DNA from 4 places in the Paenibacillus sp. FSL H8-0079 genome. Region 1 is predicted to be linked to each of the others. Evidence: predicted binding sites of a transcription regulator. Region 1 holds the regulator's gene; each other region holds the start of a gene.
What was found. The regulator Rex, encoded in region 1, represses fermentation and respiration genes when NADH is low (regulators of the CRP and FNR family bind a similar motif). The targets are predictions, from matches to a motif close to TTGTGAAATATTTCACAA.
Positions count from the first base shown of each region.

Region 2: the regulator Rex is predicted to act here: its motif matches at 1,976-1,993, upstream of MHI06_RS27985 (cytochrome ubiquinol oxidase subunit I).
Region 3: the regulator Rex is predicted to act here: its motif matches at 2,487-2,504, upstream of MHI06_RS16790 (L-lactate dehydrogenase).
Region 4: the regulator Rex is predicted to act here: its motif matches at 2,342-2,359, upstream of MHI06_RS27310 (formate/nitrite transporter family protein).

Region 1 is NZ_CP150300.1:4,089,140-4,093,375, reverse strand. Features, by position in the region: gene dinG (ATP-dependent DNA helicase DinG) at 1-1,896, shown strand, start outside; gene MHI06_RS18165 (redox-sensing transcriptional repressor Rex) at 2,115-2,768, shown strand; gene MHI06_RS18160 (amidohydrolase) at 2,755-4,059, shown strand; gene MHI06_RS18155 (DUF5590 domain-containing protein) at 4,099-4,236, shown strand, end outside.
Region 2 is NZ_CP150300.1:6,281,199-6,285,434, reverse strand. Features, by position in the region: gene MHI06_RS27995 (glycosyltransferase) at 1-442, opposite strand, end outside; gene MHI06_RS27990 (hypothetical protein) at 439-1,731, opposite strand; gene MHI06_RS27985 (cytochrome ubiquinol oxidase subunit I) at 2,115-3,530, shown strand; gene cydB (cytochrome d ubiquinol oxidase subunit II) at 3,475-4,236, shown strand, end outside.
Region 3 is NZ_CP150300.1:3,784,154-3,788,389, reverse strand. Features, by position in the region: gene MHI06_RS16800 (HPP family protein) at 1-218, opposite strand, end outside; gene MHI06_RS16795 (GntR family transcriptional regulator) at 411-1,391, shown strand; gene MHI06_RS16790 (L-lactate dehydrogenase) at 1,485-2,414, opposite strand; gene MHI06_RS16785 (YCF48-related protein) at 2,749-4,026, shown strand; gene MHI06_RS16780 (hypothetical protein) at 4,174-4,236, shown strand, end outside.
Region 4 is NZ_CP150300.1:6,113,391-6,117,626, forward strand. Features, by position in the region: gene MHI06_RS27305 (molybdopterin oxidoreductase family protein) at 1-940, opposite strand, end outside; gene MHI06_RS27310 (formate/nitrite transporter family protein) at 1,382-2,233, opposite strand; gene MHI06_RS27315 (S-layer homology domain-containing protein) at 2,612-4,236, shown strand, end outside.

The DNA of each region.
Region 1 (4,236 bases):
CAGGAACAATTGAGAGAGCGGGACATTCCGATGCTGACCCAAGTGGTTCCGTTTCCGTTTAAGGCTGCTGTATTCAAAGGACGTGGACATTACTTGTGCCTGCGCAAATTTGAACACAAAATCAATAAACGTGAATTCGCCACACCGAAAGAGGATTATTTCACAGCCGCTCAGATGATCGTCTGGCTTACGCAGACTGAAACCGGAGATGATGAGGAACTTAACCTTAGCGGACGCGGTGGGGACTTCTGGGAGACGGTACAGAGCGAATCTGAGTCCTGTCTGGGAAGATCCTGTCCATGGTTCCGCAAATGTTTCTACCATCGCGCCAAACATGAGGCAGGGTTGTCTGACATCGTAATTACGAATCACTCCAAATTATTTACGGACGTCAAAGCAGCGCATCAGCTACTGCCAGCGTATGAGAGTCTTGTGATCGATGAGGCACATCATCTGGAGGACGTGGCTGGTAAGCATCTAGGAATGCATATGAAATATTTCACGTTGGTTCATACACTGACCCGTCTGTTTAAAGACAGTCGTAATGGTCAGCTGCCTATGCTTCGTTCGCAGTTATCCGGACATGAAAATTCGGTGCAATGGGGCTCCATGGTGGATCAGATGTTCCCGCTCGCTCTTGAGGTTAAGGAGCTATGGGATCGCATGAGTGAAGCTTTGTTCGGTCTGTTGCCTGAACGAAGTGATGCTTCACCGGGAGAAACAGGACAATTTTCCCTGCGTCTGAAGGCATCTCAAAAACCGGCCAAATGGCAGGAGTTGCAGGATTTGGAGAACCAAATCCATGTGACATTGGGCGATTTGGTTCGCAAAGGGGACAAATTGCTGCTTGAGGTAAAAGAAGATCAGGATGATTATCAATCGGATAGCCTGATCACGGATATTACAGGATTGCTGAAAGATCTGACCACGTTGAAGGAGAATCTACGTTTCTTCATGCGTATGGATGATGCCAAAACGGTGTACTGGATGGAAGCCAGCGGCCAGTTCCGCAGCAAATCTCTCCAGCTGTATGCTGTACCTGTAGATGTCAGTGCACAACTTAAGGATTTGTTTTTTGATAAAAAGAAAAGTGTTGTGCTTACATCGGCTACGCTCTCTGTGGATAAGTCATTCCAGTTCATGATCGAGCAGCTTGGTTTGCAGGAAGCCGCCGAGAATAATCGGCTATTAACGTCGATGCTGCCATCACCTTTCAACTATCGCGATCAGGCACTTCTGGTGATTCCACGTGATTTCCCGAGTGTGAAGGGCAGTGTGGGTGATGCGCACTTTGTCAATATGCTGGTGCAATCACTCGCAGAGACCGCAATTGCCACGCGTGGGCGCATGATGGTTCTGTTTACTTCATACAAGATGTTGCGACAGGTCTATGATCCGCTAAAAGAAGCTCTGTCTGGTAACGACATCTCGTTGCTAGGGCAAGGTGTGGACAGTGGAAGCCGCTCGAAGTTGACTCGCAGGTTCCAGGACGCCAAAGCTACGGTACTTTTGGGCACAAGCAGCTTCTGGGAGGGTGTAGATATCCCTGGTGATGCGCTGACGTGTCTAGCTATTGTGCGATTGCCTTTCCAGCCGCCGAATCATCCGTTGGTGGAAGCCAAGAGTGAGTTGCTCCAGGAGCAGAAGAAGAATCCATTCCTGAAGCTGTCTGTACCGCAAGCGGTCATCCGTTTCAAGCAAGGATTTGGCCGATTGGTGCGTACCGCGAAGGACAGAGGAATTGTGATTGTCTATGATACACGCGTAATTGAAGCGTACTATGGCAAATTCTTTTTATATTCATTACCTGGTCCCAAAATGGAGCACATGCTCACAGAGCAAATGGTTCCACGAATTACCGAATGGTTGGAAAAACCTGATAAAGAACAAGAATAATGGTTTTTTTGTTCGTTATATCATTGCATGACGCTACAGTTTGGCGTTAAACTTTATGAGATCTTTCCGTTTGCGAATAAAGCAGTTGCACGTAAGAACTTATAACCTAAATTACAAGGAGCATTCTGTATAAAAAGTCACTTCTATCTTTGAGTTTATACAGAATGCTCATCTTTTCATCTATTATTTTATCGTGGCCTTGGTAAGGGGGAGCAAGAATGAAATCGGATAAAATTTCGGAAGCGGTGGTACGACGTCTGCCTGTTTACTTGCGTTATTTGAGCGAGTTGCATCAGCGTGAGGTGGCTACTGTTTCTTCTCAAGAGCTTGGACAGAGGCTGGATCTGAATCCGGCCCAAATTCGTAAAGACCTGGCTTACTTCGGTGATTTTGGTCGTAAAGGGATCGGGTATGATGTATCCTATTTGATCGAGAAAATTCGTCACATTCTCAAAATTGATCAGCAAATTAATGTAGCTCTGGTGGGCGCGGGTAACCTCGGACAGGCCTTGTCCAACTACAACGCGTATCTGAAAGACAACATGAAGATTGTTGCTGTATTTGATGCATATGGACCGAAGATTGGTAGTCAAATCAACAGTTTGACGGTAAAACCAATGAATGAATTGACGGAAGCAGTGAAAACGGATAACATCCGCATCGGCATTATCACGGTTCCGGATACGGAAGCCCAAAATGTAGCCGATCAACTTATTGAATCGGGAATTGAAGCGATCCTCAATTTTGCACCAACAATTCTAAAAACACCGCCGCATATCCGCATTCATCATGCTGACTTTACGACGGATCTGCTTAGTTTGGCCTATTACTTGGAGACTGGAAAGGACGACGAGGAAGATGACAACAAATAGATGGGTAATTCACAACGGCAAATTTGCCGTAAATGAAGGCGCAACATGGAATGTGGTTCAAGGCTATATGGTTGTTGAGAATGACAAGATTGTGCATATTGGTGAGACATTGCCGGATGGAGACGAAAATTGTACCAAAGTGGATGGAAAAGGACTGTTCTTCCTGCCGGGTCTGATCAATACGCATGGTCATGCAGCGATGTCGCTGCTCAGAGGTCATGGAGACGATCTTGCGCTGCAAGTATGGTTGCAGGAAAAAATGTGGCCGATGGAAGCGAAAATGACTTCACAAGATGTATATTGGGGAACTTCGCTATCGGTGCTTGAAATGTTGAAAGGCGGAACTACCGCTTTCCTGGACATGTATGATCACATGGATCAGGTTGCCAAAGTGGTGGAGCAATCCGGCGTTAGAGCAGCACTGGCACGTGGTGTAATCGGGCTGTGCTCGGAAGAAGAACAATTGCGGAAGCTGGAGGAGTCGGCTGCGTTTGCGCGTGAGTGGAATGGACAGGCAGATGGTCGCATTACAACCGTAATCTCCCCACACGCACCATATACATGCCCTCCAGACTACATAGAGAAGCTTGTACAGGTGGCGAACGACCTAAACCTTCCCCTTCATACTCATATGTCGGAAACGCTTCGTGAAGTCGAGCAGAACGTGGCTGATTATGGACTGCGTCCTGTGGCACATCTGGAGAAACTGGGCTTTTTCTCCCGTCCATCTCTGGTTGCACATGCGGTGCATCTGAATGACGAAGAGATCGAGATTCTGGCCCGTCATGATGTGGCTGTGTCCCATAACCCGGGAAGTAACCTGAAACTGGCTTCCGGTGTTGCTCGTGTACCCGCTTTGCTGAAAGCAGGAGTTACCGTGTCACTCGGAACAGACGGACCGGCAAGCAACAACAATCTGGATATGTTCGAGGAAATGAGACTCGCTGCATTGATCCACAAAGGCGTGTCTGGTGACCCGACGGCAGTACCAGCAGGCGAAGCGTTATTACTTGGAACGTCATATGGCGCCAAATCCATCTTCTTGAACAATACGGGAGCGCTTCAGGTTGGCATGAAGGCTGACTTTATCGCCCTGGACATTGAACAGGCACATTTCTATCCACATACAGACCTGATCTCACATACGATCTACTCGGCTTCTGCCAAAGATGTGGAGCATGTATGGGTGGATGGAAAACAAGTGGTGAAGCATGGCGAATGTCTGACTATGGATGAAGAGCGCATTTTGCGTGAGTCTCAATTGGCATTTGATGGTCTGCTTGCTCGTTAATTACAGGACAGCGCATCATAGGGAAAGGAAGTTCGGCTTTTGAAGAAAAAAAAGAAGTGGATATGGATTTCGCTGCTTGCACTGGTTCTGATTCTGTTTGGACTTCAGCGTTATTACGTCTATGTCACGCAGGATCAGCGCAAGGAAGAAGCGCTCGCCATACAGGCAGCACAGGAG
Region 2 (4,236 bases), 2.2 Mb from region 1:
AGGCCTTGCATATGTCCGGGGTTCCATCTGTGCTGGCATCGTCCACAATGACGATCTCATCCACGAATTCACTCAGATCATGCAGTACCTCTTCAAGGTATCGGCCACGTTCATTGCGAACCTGGAGCATGGCGGTCAGCTTGTTGCCTTTGCTTTTGCGAACCCGACGAATGGAGAAGGGCTCTTCGAATACATTTGTTTCCTCTTGTGATACAGCAGCATCCTGTTCTCCCTGATCTTGTACGTCGCCCCAGTGATGAATTTGGCTTCGAGTGCTCGGCGTTGGTTGTGCATGATCCGGCGTGTGATCGCCATTTCCCAATGCGTCTGTATGTGTCCGATCGACTGTTTCCGTTGGCGTGTAAGTGGTTTCGGTTCGGATATCCCTGTGCACCATCGGCCCATTCACCTGTTGTCTACGCTTCTTCGGGTCCAGCATCATGGCACCTCCCCAAGCAATTGCTGTACAGCATGATCCAACAGCTCCAGCTCGACAATCCTGGCGAGCGCATCTTCATCCTCCAGTGCCGTTTCGAGAAAATGTCGGACTGCCCCGTGTCGTTCCCCTCGCAGAGCCAGCGCACTTCCGGATAATTGCTGATAATCCCGGCGACTGGCATCATCCTGAATATCGACTGCATGCACCAGAGCCAGTGCCTCTTCCACACGTCCTGTCTCCTGATAGATGCGGAATTTCCAATGTCTCGCGGTTTCTCCGCCAAGTTCGTCCAGGATACGCAAGGCGTTTCCGTAATCATCGTTAATACGCAGCAATTCCGCTCGTACAAGTTGATCTTCTCCCGCTTCAAGCCAGCGACAGAGCTGTTCATAATGATGGCGTTCCTGTTCGTCGGCTGCACTGATACCGTACACCAGCAGGGCGTCCTCCAACTGTCCGGCCCGGGCATGGATTGCGGACAGGAATCTATAGTGGGAGACTACACAGTCACTGCGACCATTCAAGACCGCGTGGGTGAAGGCCTCTTGCAGTGAATTGATAGCCCGAGGATCTTCAAGCAAGTACTCATAGGCTGCCAGCAAAAAGGATATGGTCTCATGTGCACCTGCTTTGGCTCGGAGCTGCCGGTAGAAGTCGGCACGTACACTGCATTGAAGCAGGGTGACGCTATCCAGCGTTCCTGACAGGATCTGCCGCAGGGCATGCAGGAAGAACAGTTCGTAGTCCCGGAGAGGGACTTCGAGATCATCCTTTTGCATCGTACCCGCAGGTGTAGGGTCTTCGCCTCCTAGCCAGATAGCGCGTACACCTTGGAAAAGCAGCTTCATATATCGTGTTTCGGAGGAGGTACCCACCAGATCGGCGATGCCGACCAGTTTGTAGATACTGCTTTCCCATAAAGGAGAGGCTGCTTCATCTCCAGCTGGCTCAGGGAGCAGGACGATACATAGCTCTGGCTCCAGCGAAGCTGTAGCCATGAGCCAGTAAGGATGGGTTACCACTGCTACGGTGCGAGGTTCCAGCAGTAGTTGTTCGGCTTCAGGGAGGGAGATGACAGTGATGGCCGCAGGTACATCCTCTGTCTGCTTCAGGCTGCTGACATAATAGACCTCTCCCTCGATCGACAACAGCGCAGCAATATCGGGATAGGGAAAGGATGACCATCCTCCTTTGCGAGAAAAGAGAATATACCGGACAGGAGCCTGTGTTGTACTGACCTCATTCGGGCTGACTTCGGGAGCAGAATCCGGTAACGGCGCAGGATTTTTCATGAATGCTTCACCTCACCTTGACTGTATTATGGTGCGTCATTCTCTCTGCATGTGCTTCATGCTTCCACTTCATATGTAAAGCCCTCACGGCACTTCGCATGATATGCCTGAGACTAACATATGGGCATTCCGTCCCAAACATGAGTATCTTCCATGAATACATGAAGTTGGCAAGCTGTGGTAATAGGCTGATTTTTATCTTTTGTGTGACCAGGATCACTTTTTTTTGCTCTAAACACGTAGATTGTGATAATTCTCACATGTATAAAATAGGTAATCTGGCACAATACGTTCATCAACGTATTTGGTGGACAGACAGCGAAGGTGCAGCTTCAATGCCAGATACGCATACTGCGAAGTGAACAGAAAGAAGGGGTAACGGTATGGATCCGATTATGTTATCGCGTATCCAATATGCACTTACAACGATTTTCCATTTCTTTTTTGTGCCGCTATCCATTGGTCTTGTACTGTTGGTTGCGATTATGGAGACGTTGTACGTTGTTAAGGGTAAGGAGATCTACAAAACGATGGCCAAGTTCTGGGGCAAACTGTTCCTGATTAACTTCGCCGTCGGGGTTGTCACAGGTATTCTGCAGGAATTCCAGTTCGGTATGAACTGGTCAGAGTACTCCCGATTTGTCGGGGATGTGTTCGGTGCGCCACTGGCTATTGAAGCCCTATTGGCGTTTTTTATGGAGTCTACATTTATTGGATTGTGGATATTTGGGTGGGATCGTTTGTCTAAAAAAGTGCATCTGGCCTGTATCTGGCTGGTGTTCGTTGGCACATTCCTGTCCGCGCTGTGGATTCTGGCAGCCAATTCATTTATGCAGCATCCCGTCGGGTTTGAGATTAACAACGGCCGAGCTGAGATGAATGATTTCTTTGCACTCATCACGAATGGTCAGCTTCTCGTCGAGTTCCCACATACAATCTTTGGAGCATTGATGACAGGGGCTTTCGTCGTAACGGGTATCAGTGCCTACAAATTAATGAAGAAGCAGGATGTGGAGATCTTCCGCAAATCGTTTAATATTGCGATCATTATCGCTCTTGTTTCCTCAATCGGCGTCGCTTTCTCGGGGCACTTCCAGGCGCAATATCTGGTGGAGACACAGCCGATGAAGATGGCAGCCAGTGAGGGCACATGGACGACGACGGAAGATCCGGCACCATGGACGGTGGTCGCCTTTATCGATCCGGATAAACAGGAGAACACGGGTGAGATCAAAATCCCCGGATTGCTCAGTTACCTGTCTTACAGCAAGTTCTCCGGTAGTGTCAAAGGCATGAAGGAGCTTCAAGCTGAGTATGAACAGACGTATGGACCGGGGGACTATATCCCGCCAGTACGGACAACGTTCTGGAGTTTCCGCATCATGATTGCTGCGGGTGGATTGATGATTGCACTGGCGCTATACGGTACGTTTCTGGCCATGCGTAAGAAGCTGGAGGTCGCTGGAAAGTGGTTTATGCGTCTGATGGTGTTCGCCATCTCCCTGCCGTTTATCGCCAATACATCAGGTTGGATTATGACCGAGGTTGGAAGGCAGCCATGGACAGTATTTGGCTATATGACCACTGAAGCCGGGGTCTCACCGAATGTATCCGCAGGAATGATCCTGTTCTCGACCATCGCTTTTACCGCTGCGTATACGGTTCTCGGAATCGTGATGGTATACCTGTTCGTACGTGAGATCAAAGCAGGCCCATTTGCGGTCGAGAAGCCGGAAGATCACGATGAATCGGCCGATCCGTTCGGCGTGGATGGAGGTTATTCCGTTGTCACTAAGTGAGTTGTGGTTTTTGCTGATTGCCGTATTGTTTGTCGGGTTCTTCTTTTTGGAAGGTTTTGATTTTGGTGTGGGGATGTCTACAGGTATTATCGCCAAAACAGACCGTGAACGCCGGACCCTGATCAACTCGATCGGTCCGTTCTGGGATGGCAACGAAGTATGGCTGATTACAGCAGGGGGCGCGATGTTTGCTGCCTTCCCGCACTGGTATGCCACGTTGTTCAGTGGTTTTTACCTGCCACTCGTAGTGGTGTTACTCGCCTTGATTGGTCGCGGGGTTGCTTTCGAATTCCGCAGTAAAATGAAACAGCAGCGCTGGCGCAAAACGTGGGACATCATCATTGTTGTTTCCAGTGCGCTGTTACCTTTCCTGTTCGGGGTGGTCTTTGCCACGTTGATGAAGGGTCTGCCCATTGATGGGGAGATGCAGTTGCGCGCAGGATTCTTCGATATCGTTAATCCGTACACCGTCATTGGTGGCTTGAGCGTAACGCTGCTATGTCTGGTTCATGGATTGCTGTTTGCATCACTACGAACAGTAGGCGAACTCAGAGAGCGTGCCTTGAATACAGCGCAAAAATTGATGCTGCCGCTGGCTGCACTGCTCGCCGTTTACGCGTTAATGACGTATTTCATGACCGATGTGTTCACCGTACGCGGTTGGGCCCTCTGGATTATGGTTGTACTTGGTGCAGTCTCGCTTGCA
Region 3 (4,236 bases), 300 kb from region 1:
ATTAAGTGCCCTCCAATGATGTTTCGTGGTTGGGATAACGGAGCATCCCAAAATCCAAAAGCAAGCACACAGCTTGCACCAAAAGGCGCAATAATCCATAGATTTGAAGTCCAAAGGGTGAGTAAAGATAAAATACTGATGGTCACAAAACCTCCGATCCCCCCAATAAGTGCACTAAAAGGATCGACTTTTAGTGTGCTCCTACCCGTTCCCTTCATTTTAGCTAGAAAATCGGTTACCTCAATTGATCGCACGTCATTGCCTCCTAATTCATATTTACATAGTTATTTAGTTATATAATCAAAGTGGTATTATGTCAATATAATTCGATATGTAGGGTGATTCCATTGGAGCATTAGCTGATTTTAGTTATAATATAACCATATAGCTATGAAAAGAGGTTTATATCATTGGATACCAAACAATTAACATTGAGGATAGATCCTGATTGGACTTTTAATGTAAATACGCAGATTAGAGAGCAATTGAAATGTCTCATTGCAATGGGAATAATACAATCCGGAGATATGTTGCCAGCGGCAAACCAATTAGCTGAGGAACTGGGAGTGAACCGCAACACGATTAATCTGGTATATAATCAGCTGCGCGATGAGGGGTTCGTCACGATGAACAAGGGACGGGGAACACAGGTTACTGCCAAAGGGCAGTTATACCATGAACAAAGCTTATTACTAATGGATCTGATAAAAGAAACCGTGAAGCAAGTGGAGTTGAACAACATTGAACTCAAACCATTTTTTATGACGGGATTGGCGTATGCGTTGCAACAGAGCTCATTTCCTGACGGTCAATCAGACATCCTGTTTGTAGAATGTAAGGGCCACGATCATTTCTTTTACCGTCAAGTTATCGAAAAGGCGACTGGCTTGAATGTGGAGACCTTATTTCTGGAGGACTTGCCTTTCCATGAAGATTCAATACATGATAAGCTCCAACACATAAAAATCGTAGTAACTACACTTAATCATGCTACAGAAGTCAAAAAATACTTTGCAGCACTCAACATCAAAATTCTAGTGATTGGCGCTGATATTGAACCATCATTGTTATTAGAAATATCCAGTCTGGAGAAGAACACACGCGTTTCCTTTATATGTTTAGGTAAAATAGGAGGAGAGTGGATGGCTAGTCGAGTTCAGGAGGCGGGAATTCACCACTTGAATGTGGAGACTTTAGGGTGGGAGGAAGAGCTTGATCAGGAAGAAAGCCTGCGGTTATTGCAGAAAACAGACCGAGTTTACGCTTCTGGCGCTGTCTTTCCAGCATTGTTTAAGCTAGCCCCTGATAAAGTAGTTCCCTATCCGATGAGACTGGAACCAAGCAGTGCCAATTTGTTGAATGATATCTCTATCCATTCTGATATGAAATAAATAAATGAAACATTTCCGAATGCATATCCATAAGAGCCACCTGCTTCTCTGAAATAAGAGATGCGGGTGGCTCTTGTTAAAGTAATAATCCGATTATTCCAATCCAGCGATCTGTTCTTTTAATTTGTTAGCAGAAGCCTGGAAAGCCACTTTCTCGGTTTCATTCAACGGAAGAGGCAGAATTTCGCGCACGCCGTTGCGATCTACGACACAAGGAACGCCCAGATAAACATCCGATACGCCATTGTAGTCTTCAAGGTACGTGGATACGTTCAGAACGGAGCCTTCGTTGCCGAGAATTGCAGCTACAATGCGGTCCAGAGCAAGAGCGATTGCATAGGAAGTCGCGCCTTTGGCATTAATAATCTCATACGCTGCATTTTTGGTACGATCGAAGATATCCTGTTGTGTTTCTTCATCTAGTTCCAGGTCTGTTCCTGCAACGTTAGCCAGGCTCCATACAGGTACTTCGGAATCGCCATGCTCACCAATAATGTGGGCGTGAATACTACGCGGGTCGATCCCTTTATTTTTACCAATCAGGTAACGGAAACGTGCGCTATCGAGCAATGTACCTGAACCGATGACACGGGAAGCAGGCCATCCGCTTTGTTTCCATGAAGTATAGGACAAAATATCTACAGGGTTGGTTGCAATCAGCAAAATACCATGAGAATTCACTTCAGTAATACGTTCAATAATATCTTTGAAAATGCTTGCATTTTTCTTCAGCAGATCAATCCGGGTTTCGCCAGGTTTCTGGGAAGCGCCCGCTGTTATAATAATGATATCTGCATCTTTGCAGTCGGAGTAATCGCCAGCCCATACTTTCACACCACCGGTAAACGGAAGACCGTGGTTCATATCCAGCATTTCGCCGGTTGCCTTATCATGATTCACATCCACAAATACCAACTCGGACGAACGCTGTCTCAACATTAGCGTGTATCCCGTTGTTGTTCCCACCGCACCCATGCCTACAATCACGACACGACTTGGTTTCAATACTGCACTGTTTGTCATGTTCATATCCTCTCCTTTTGGGTTATACTCCCATCCATATTAAGGGATTACTGAATATAAAGCGAGTGTTGTCTATAAAATAGTTCACATTTCATGTCTTTTTACCAATTATTCCGTCGAAAAACAGTTTAGGAATAAATTAATGGTAATAAATGTGCGACATATAGCCAGAGTATCAGCTGGAAAAAGGGAGCGGGCCGGCCATGAGAGGGCAATGAGCCTTTTACACAAGGTTTGTGGTAGAATAGGAGCAGTGGATTCTGATGAATCGTAAATAAAACGCCATAAGACAGGCATGCGCGCCTGTAAATTGGATGAGAGAGGTGGAACCCACTTGCGTTCGCAATGGATCAAAATCGCGCAGACAGCATTGCTGTCTATAGGTATAGCAGCTTTACTGGCTGCATGCACCGACTCAGATCAACCTCCGGAAGCAGAGCCTCCGCAACAACAGGAGGATGCCGGGAATACAGGGCAGACATTAACCGTCGTTCCCCCTGTCAACAGTACAGAATCTGCGGATATGGCCAAGTACCAAATACAGACCCGGTTGACCGATTTTCAGTTGCTCAATGACAACGGAGGATTGGCATGGGGTGTAACGCGGAATGCGCTGCGACTGTACTATACACAGGACCAGGGAAAGACCTGGACCAATATTTCGCCTTCGGAAAATGTACAATTTCCGGCTAACCCTAAATATGGACAAAGCATTTATTTTGTAGATCGTACGCATGGTTGGATTGTTCGCGAAGGCATGGGTGGAACAGACACCATGGTGCTTCGGACCAACAATGGAGGGGTAAGTTGGAGTCTGTCATCTCTGTCCAAGACGGATAAAGTGACCGCGATCTCCTTTGTATCTCCTGAAAAAGGCTGGATTCTCACCACGGTGGATACCGCTATTGGTAAACAGGACAAGAAACTGTACTTCACCGAGGACGGTGGAATCACTTGGAATCGGATGTCATCCAGTGACGAAGATGGCAAACAGGAAACAGAAGAGATTTCCAGACGTGGATACACAACAGGTATGACCTTCTCAGATCCAAAGCATGGTTTCCTGACCGCGATTGAGTTCGGTACACCGAAGTTGTATGTGACCTCAGACGGCGGAGAGAACTGGGATACAGGACCATCTTTCTTTGATCGAAACAAATTCAACGGGTGTGGTAATTTCAGTGTCAGTTCACCACAATTTTTTGGACGTGAAGCGCAGTTGGCCTGGATGTCCATGTCCTGTTCTCAAGGGGAGAGTACGACATTCAATGGATTCTTCACAACCGATGGCGGAAAGAGCTGGATGCTGTCCAATTTCACTTTAAACAAACAAACGGGTGCGAATCGCAGTCTTTCACCTGTATTCCTGAATGCATCGGAAGGTTGGGCGATGCAAAAGGGTATAACCTACCACACCAAGGATGCAGGCAAAACATGGAGCTCTCTTCCTGCAAGCAGTGTACTGGAAAAAATTCTCGAAGACTATCCGGAGATTGTGAAGATTCAGATGGTTACCTCCAAGCTTGGTTGGATATTGGTTGAAAATACAGATGCCAAAAGATCATTGTTATTGCAAACGGTAGATGGCGGTGTACATTGGAAAGTACTATAAACGTAGAGTGTTATCGATGTGAATAGATAGGAGAAAGGAGAGGGGCCTAAGGGTTTCTTTTCTTTTTTAATTAGTTTGTGAAATAAATCACAAATAAATCCACTGGAAGGTGATATATTTAACTCAACAAGAGAAGGAGTGATGAAGATGAGAACCAACGGTCAAACTCAATTCACGCAGGCGGATGACTTAACCAGATATATGCTTCAA
Region 4 (4,236 bases), 2.0 Mb from region 1:
CGCTACGCACGTTCATCCCCCCATTATCATGGTGCTGGAGGCCGTTGCCGATGTGAATATGAGCCGCCTGTGCGTTGCCGTATAGTTCGGCCAGCTCCACAATGGTCTCCTCCGGCACGCCCGTAATGCGTGCAACGCGGTCAGGGGTGTAACTTCGGACATGATCACGAAGTGCCTCATGACCCACCGTATACTTTTGCATAAACGCTTCATCCGTTAGGCCCCGTTCGAACAACACATGCATCAAGCCCAACGCCAGTGCGCTGTCCGTGCCCGGATATAGAGGAATAAACCAGTCGCCCCATTGGGCCGTACGATTGCGATGAACGTCGATTACGACGATCTTGGCACCTTTTTTGCGGGCTTTCTCCGCCAAAACAACCTGGTGCATATTGGTACTGACGATATTGCCACCCCACACCAGGATGAGATCCGCATGCTCCGTATCTTCTGGCACCGTTCCCCGGTTGGCGCCCATCGTATATTTCCAGCCGGTATTTCCAGCAGAGTTACAGATCGTCTGCTCCAGTACACTCGCACCAAGCGCATTGAAGAAACGCCGATCCATACCGTCTACGCCGAGAATGCCCATGTTACCGTAAAAGCTGTAGGGCAGGATGCTCTCCGGGCCGTAGGTTTCGGACAATGCAGTGAATTTGGTCGTAATCTCGCGAATCGCTTCATCCCAACTCATTCGTTCGAACTTGCCTTCGCCTTTGGCTCCTACACGTTTCATCGGATATTGTAGACGCTCGGGGTGATATACCCGCTCGGTCATATTTCTGACTTTATTACAAATGGCACCCTTGGTGATCGGATGGTCCGGATTACCTGCCACCTTCACAATTTTACCGTTCTCTTTATGTAACAACAGACCACAAGTGTCCGGACAATCGAGCGGGCATACCGCTGCAAATACCCCATTCTCCTGATCGATCATCGTATGGCTCCCCCTCTTTAAAAAACTATCCCTATATCATATCTTCTTCGAGGTTATCACGTAAAGAGAACAGTATATTTTCGCCTAATATTAACCGCTATAGCAGCTTTAAATTATTTTCAAAAAAATGTTTTATCGTTTGATTCAACTTCAGAATTCAGGGGTAAATTAAAAATAAGGCATTAGGCTAGTGTTTCCCCACTTCCTCCTCATGCCATATCATGGACCACTCCCGAAATTCGCCATGAACAGGTTTCGTTCCCCCGAACCTTGTCATGGCGAATTTATTTTGCGTTAAACTTCAATAAAGGACAAAAAAAAGATTCCGGCCTGCTCCATCACAGCATATTTGCCATGAACCGAGCAAATTCAGAATCGTCTTCACTTCTATGTGTATATGATATACGTGTATCGAGTAATGCATTGTAGTGCTATATTCCGCTACGCCTGCTTGCTCAACATCACTCTACCCTCCGTCTCCACAGGTTCGATCGACGTTACTACCTCTGGTTTCACTTTCGGCTCAGCTTGGCGCAGGTACACCACCCAATAGGCTGCAGCTACAAACAGAGCACCACCAGTTAGATTGCCGAGCCACACCGGAATGAAATTCATCACATATTGTCCCCACGAATAATACCCTTCAAAGATTGCCGCCGGAATGAGGAACATATTGGCCACAACGTGCTGGAATCCAATGGCCACAAACGCCATCGTTGGAAACCAAATACCCAGTACCTTGCCACTCATCGTATCGGATGCATAAGATAGCCATACTGCCAGCGCCACCAGCCAGTTACAGCCGATGCCAGAGATAAAAGCCTGTAGGAAGCCATCATGCAGCTTATGCCCAGCCATATCCACCACTTTTGCCAGATATACACCCTCTCCAGTCAGACCAAGCACATGTCCAAACGCGTACGCGACAAAGATTGCTCCAAGAAAATTACCTATTGTTACGAATGTAAGATTCTTCACCATGCTGCCTACTGACAGCTTGCGTGCGATCGCAGCGAGCGGAACAGCCATCATATTCCCTGTCAGCAATTCACCGCCACCGATGAGAACCATAATTAGCCCCACCGGGAACACCGCTGCTCCAATCAGATTAACCAGGCTTCCCCACTCTGCCGGAGCAGATGCAATCACCCGAATATCCAGTAGAAAACCCAGCGCGATAAAAGCCCCTGCCAGAAAACTGAGCACCAGTACAGAAGATACCGGGTATTGAGCCTTTTTCATGCCTGTTTGCGCCGTATATTGTGCAACCTCAAGAGGTGTTTTTGCTGCCATATCACTCATCCTCTCCTTCATTGTTCATCATTGGATAAAACCACCTGAAATTCATTAGTTTTGCGTTGAATGCCACATCCTAATTGTATCTCGGTCCTATACAAAACTTTGTGCAAATTATCACAATGTTGTTTATAAAGAAAATTTTAAAATTATGGTTTTCAGGCAAATACGATTGCTATAGAAACTTATACATATGAAGGAAATTGCTCAGAATTTGTTCAGAATCAATTTATATAATAGGCACACATATCGAATTTACATCTGTTGGGCAGGGTCGGATTTGGGTCAAAAACAGTTCCATGTTGTGTATGTCATCAAAATGATGTTCTGTAGGTCATTTCATAGCATATCTACGGACAAATAGGAGGTTCAAACATGTTCAAACACTCTTTACGCTGGAGAACAATTATGATGTATGTTTTGATATTCACTCTGGTTCTCCCCAATGTCCTTCTTCCCAAAGCTCATGCTTCCACTAACGGAAATGTGAATATACTGTCCGCAGTCAATAACAACGTCGATCGTAATCTGGTAAACGTTGTTTATGCTAACGGGAAATACACCGCAGTGGGTGAAAAAGGACGTATTGTTCAGTCCACAGATGGATTAAACTGGGCTGTAGTGAATACAGGAGTTTCTAACGAAAAAACATCATGGAGAAGCCTCGTGTATGCAAACCATGTATATGTCGCAGTCGGGGTGGAATCTACTCCTAATAAAGCAAGATTGATCGTTTCGTCTGATGGCGAAACATGGGTCGACAAATCATCAGGAATTAATGGAGACATTTTGCAAAAAGTCGTTTATACAAACGGCAATTTTTACGCTGTTGGTGGAAAATGGCATGCCAGTGACCGCGCGCAAGATGTAGGCATTATTTATTCATCTTCGGATGGGGTGACATGGACGTTATCGAGTACTGTACCAAAAATTTGGCCATCCAATGGTACTTCAAGCTCACCCTTTCATTTGACAGATATGGCCTATATATCAGGTAGATACGTTGTCGGAGGTAATGTATTTTCTGGATACGCTTATTCAAGTAACGGAAGTAGCTGGACGAATGTTTTTTTGAATGGCACTTCCTCCTTGGAACGATTCTCGATCTATAATGGGAAGCTTTATCTTATTAAAAATTCAACGATTGGCTACTCCAGCAGTGACGGAATAACGTTTGCACCTGATGCCTCTTATAACAATGCAATGAGTACTGTCAAAGCCGGATCAACACTCTACCGTTTTGGTCAGGCAGGCAAACTGGACTCATCCACGGATAACGGCGTCAATTGGACTTCAGAGCCTACGGTAACCAATATGACCATCCAATCTGCAGCTTCGAATGGAACGGGTATGGTCCTTGTCACCTCGGCTCCTAATAGTCTTGTCGTTACTGCGGACAAATCCGAGTGGAAAAAAACCGCGGCGAATCTGCAGGGTATCGCTTATAACGGCAGCACATGGGTGGTTGTCGGTGATTCATTATATGGCAGTGATACAACAGATAGCCTTATATTGAATTCCAACAGCGACTGGGAGCATCTAAGTACAAATAGCCAGTTGCTTCCTAAAGAGGCTTTTTCCAAAGTTGCATACGGCCATAACACTTTTGTCGCCATGGGTAAAAAAATTGGGGTATCCTCCGATGGCGAACATTGGACACTCAGCAATCTTCCCGCTGGTGTAACCGGCAGAGTAGTAGCGCTGACCTATGGTGCAAGTGGAGGTTTTGTTGCAGTAACGGGTACAGGCGATACGCTCAACTCCGTTGACGGATTATCTTGGACGAAGGGCACAAACATTTTAATCCCAAATAGAGATATATTTAATGTGAAGTATGTAAATGGTGCATATATCGCAACAGGTTACGGAGTAATTTGGAAATCTGATGCAAATGGAATGAATTGGACTCAGATCATTGATCCAAATGATGAAATTCATGAAAATTATTACTCGTTAAATGACATCATCTATGTAGATGGAAAATATGTAATTGCCGGATC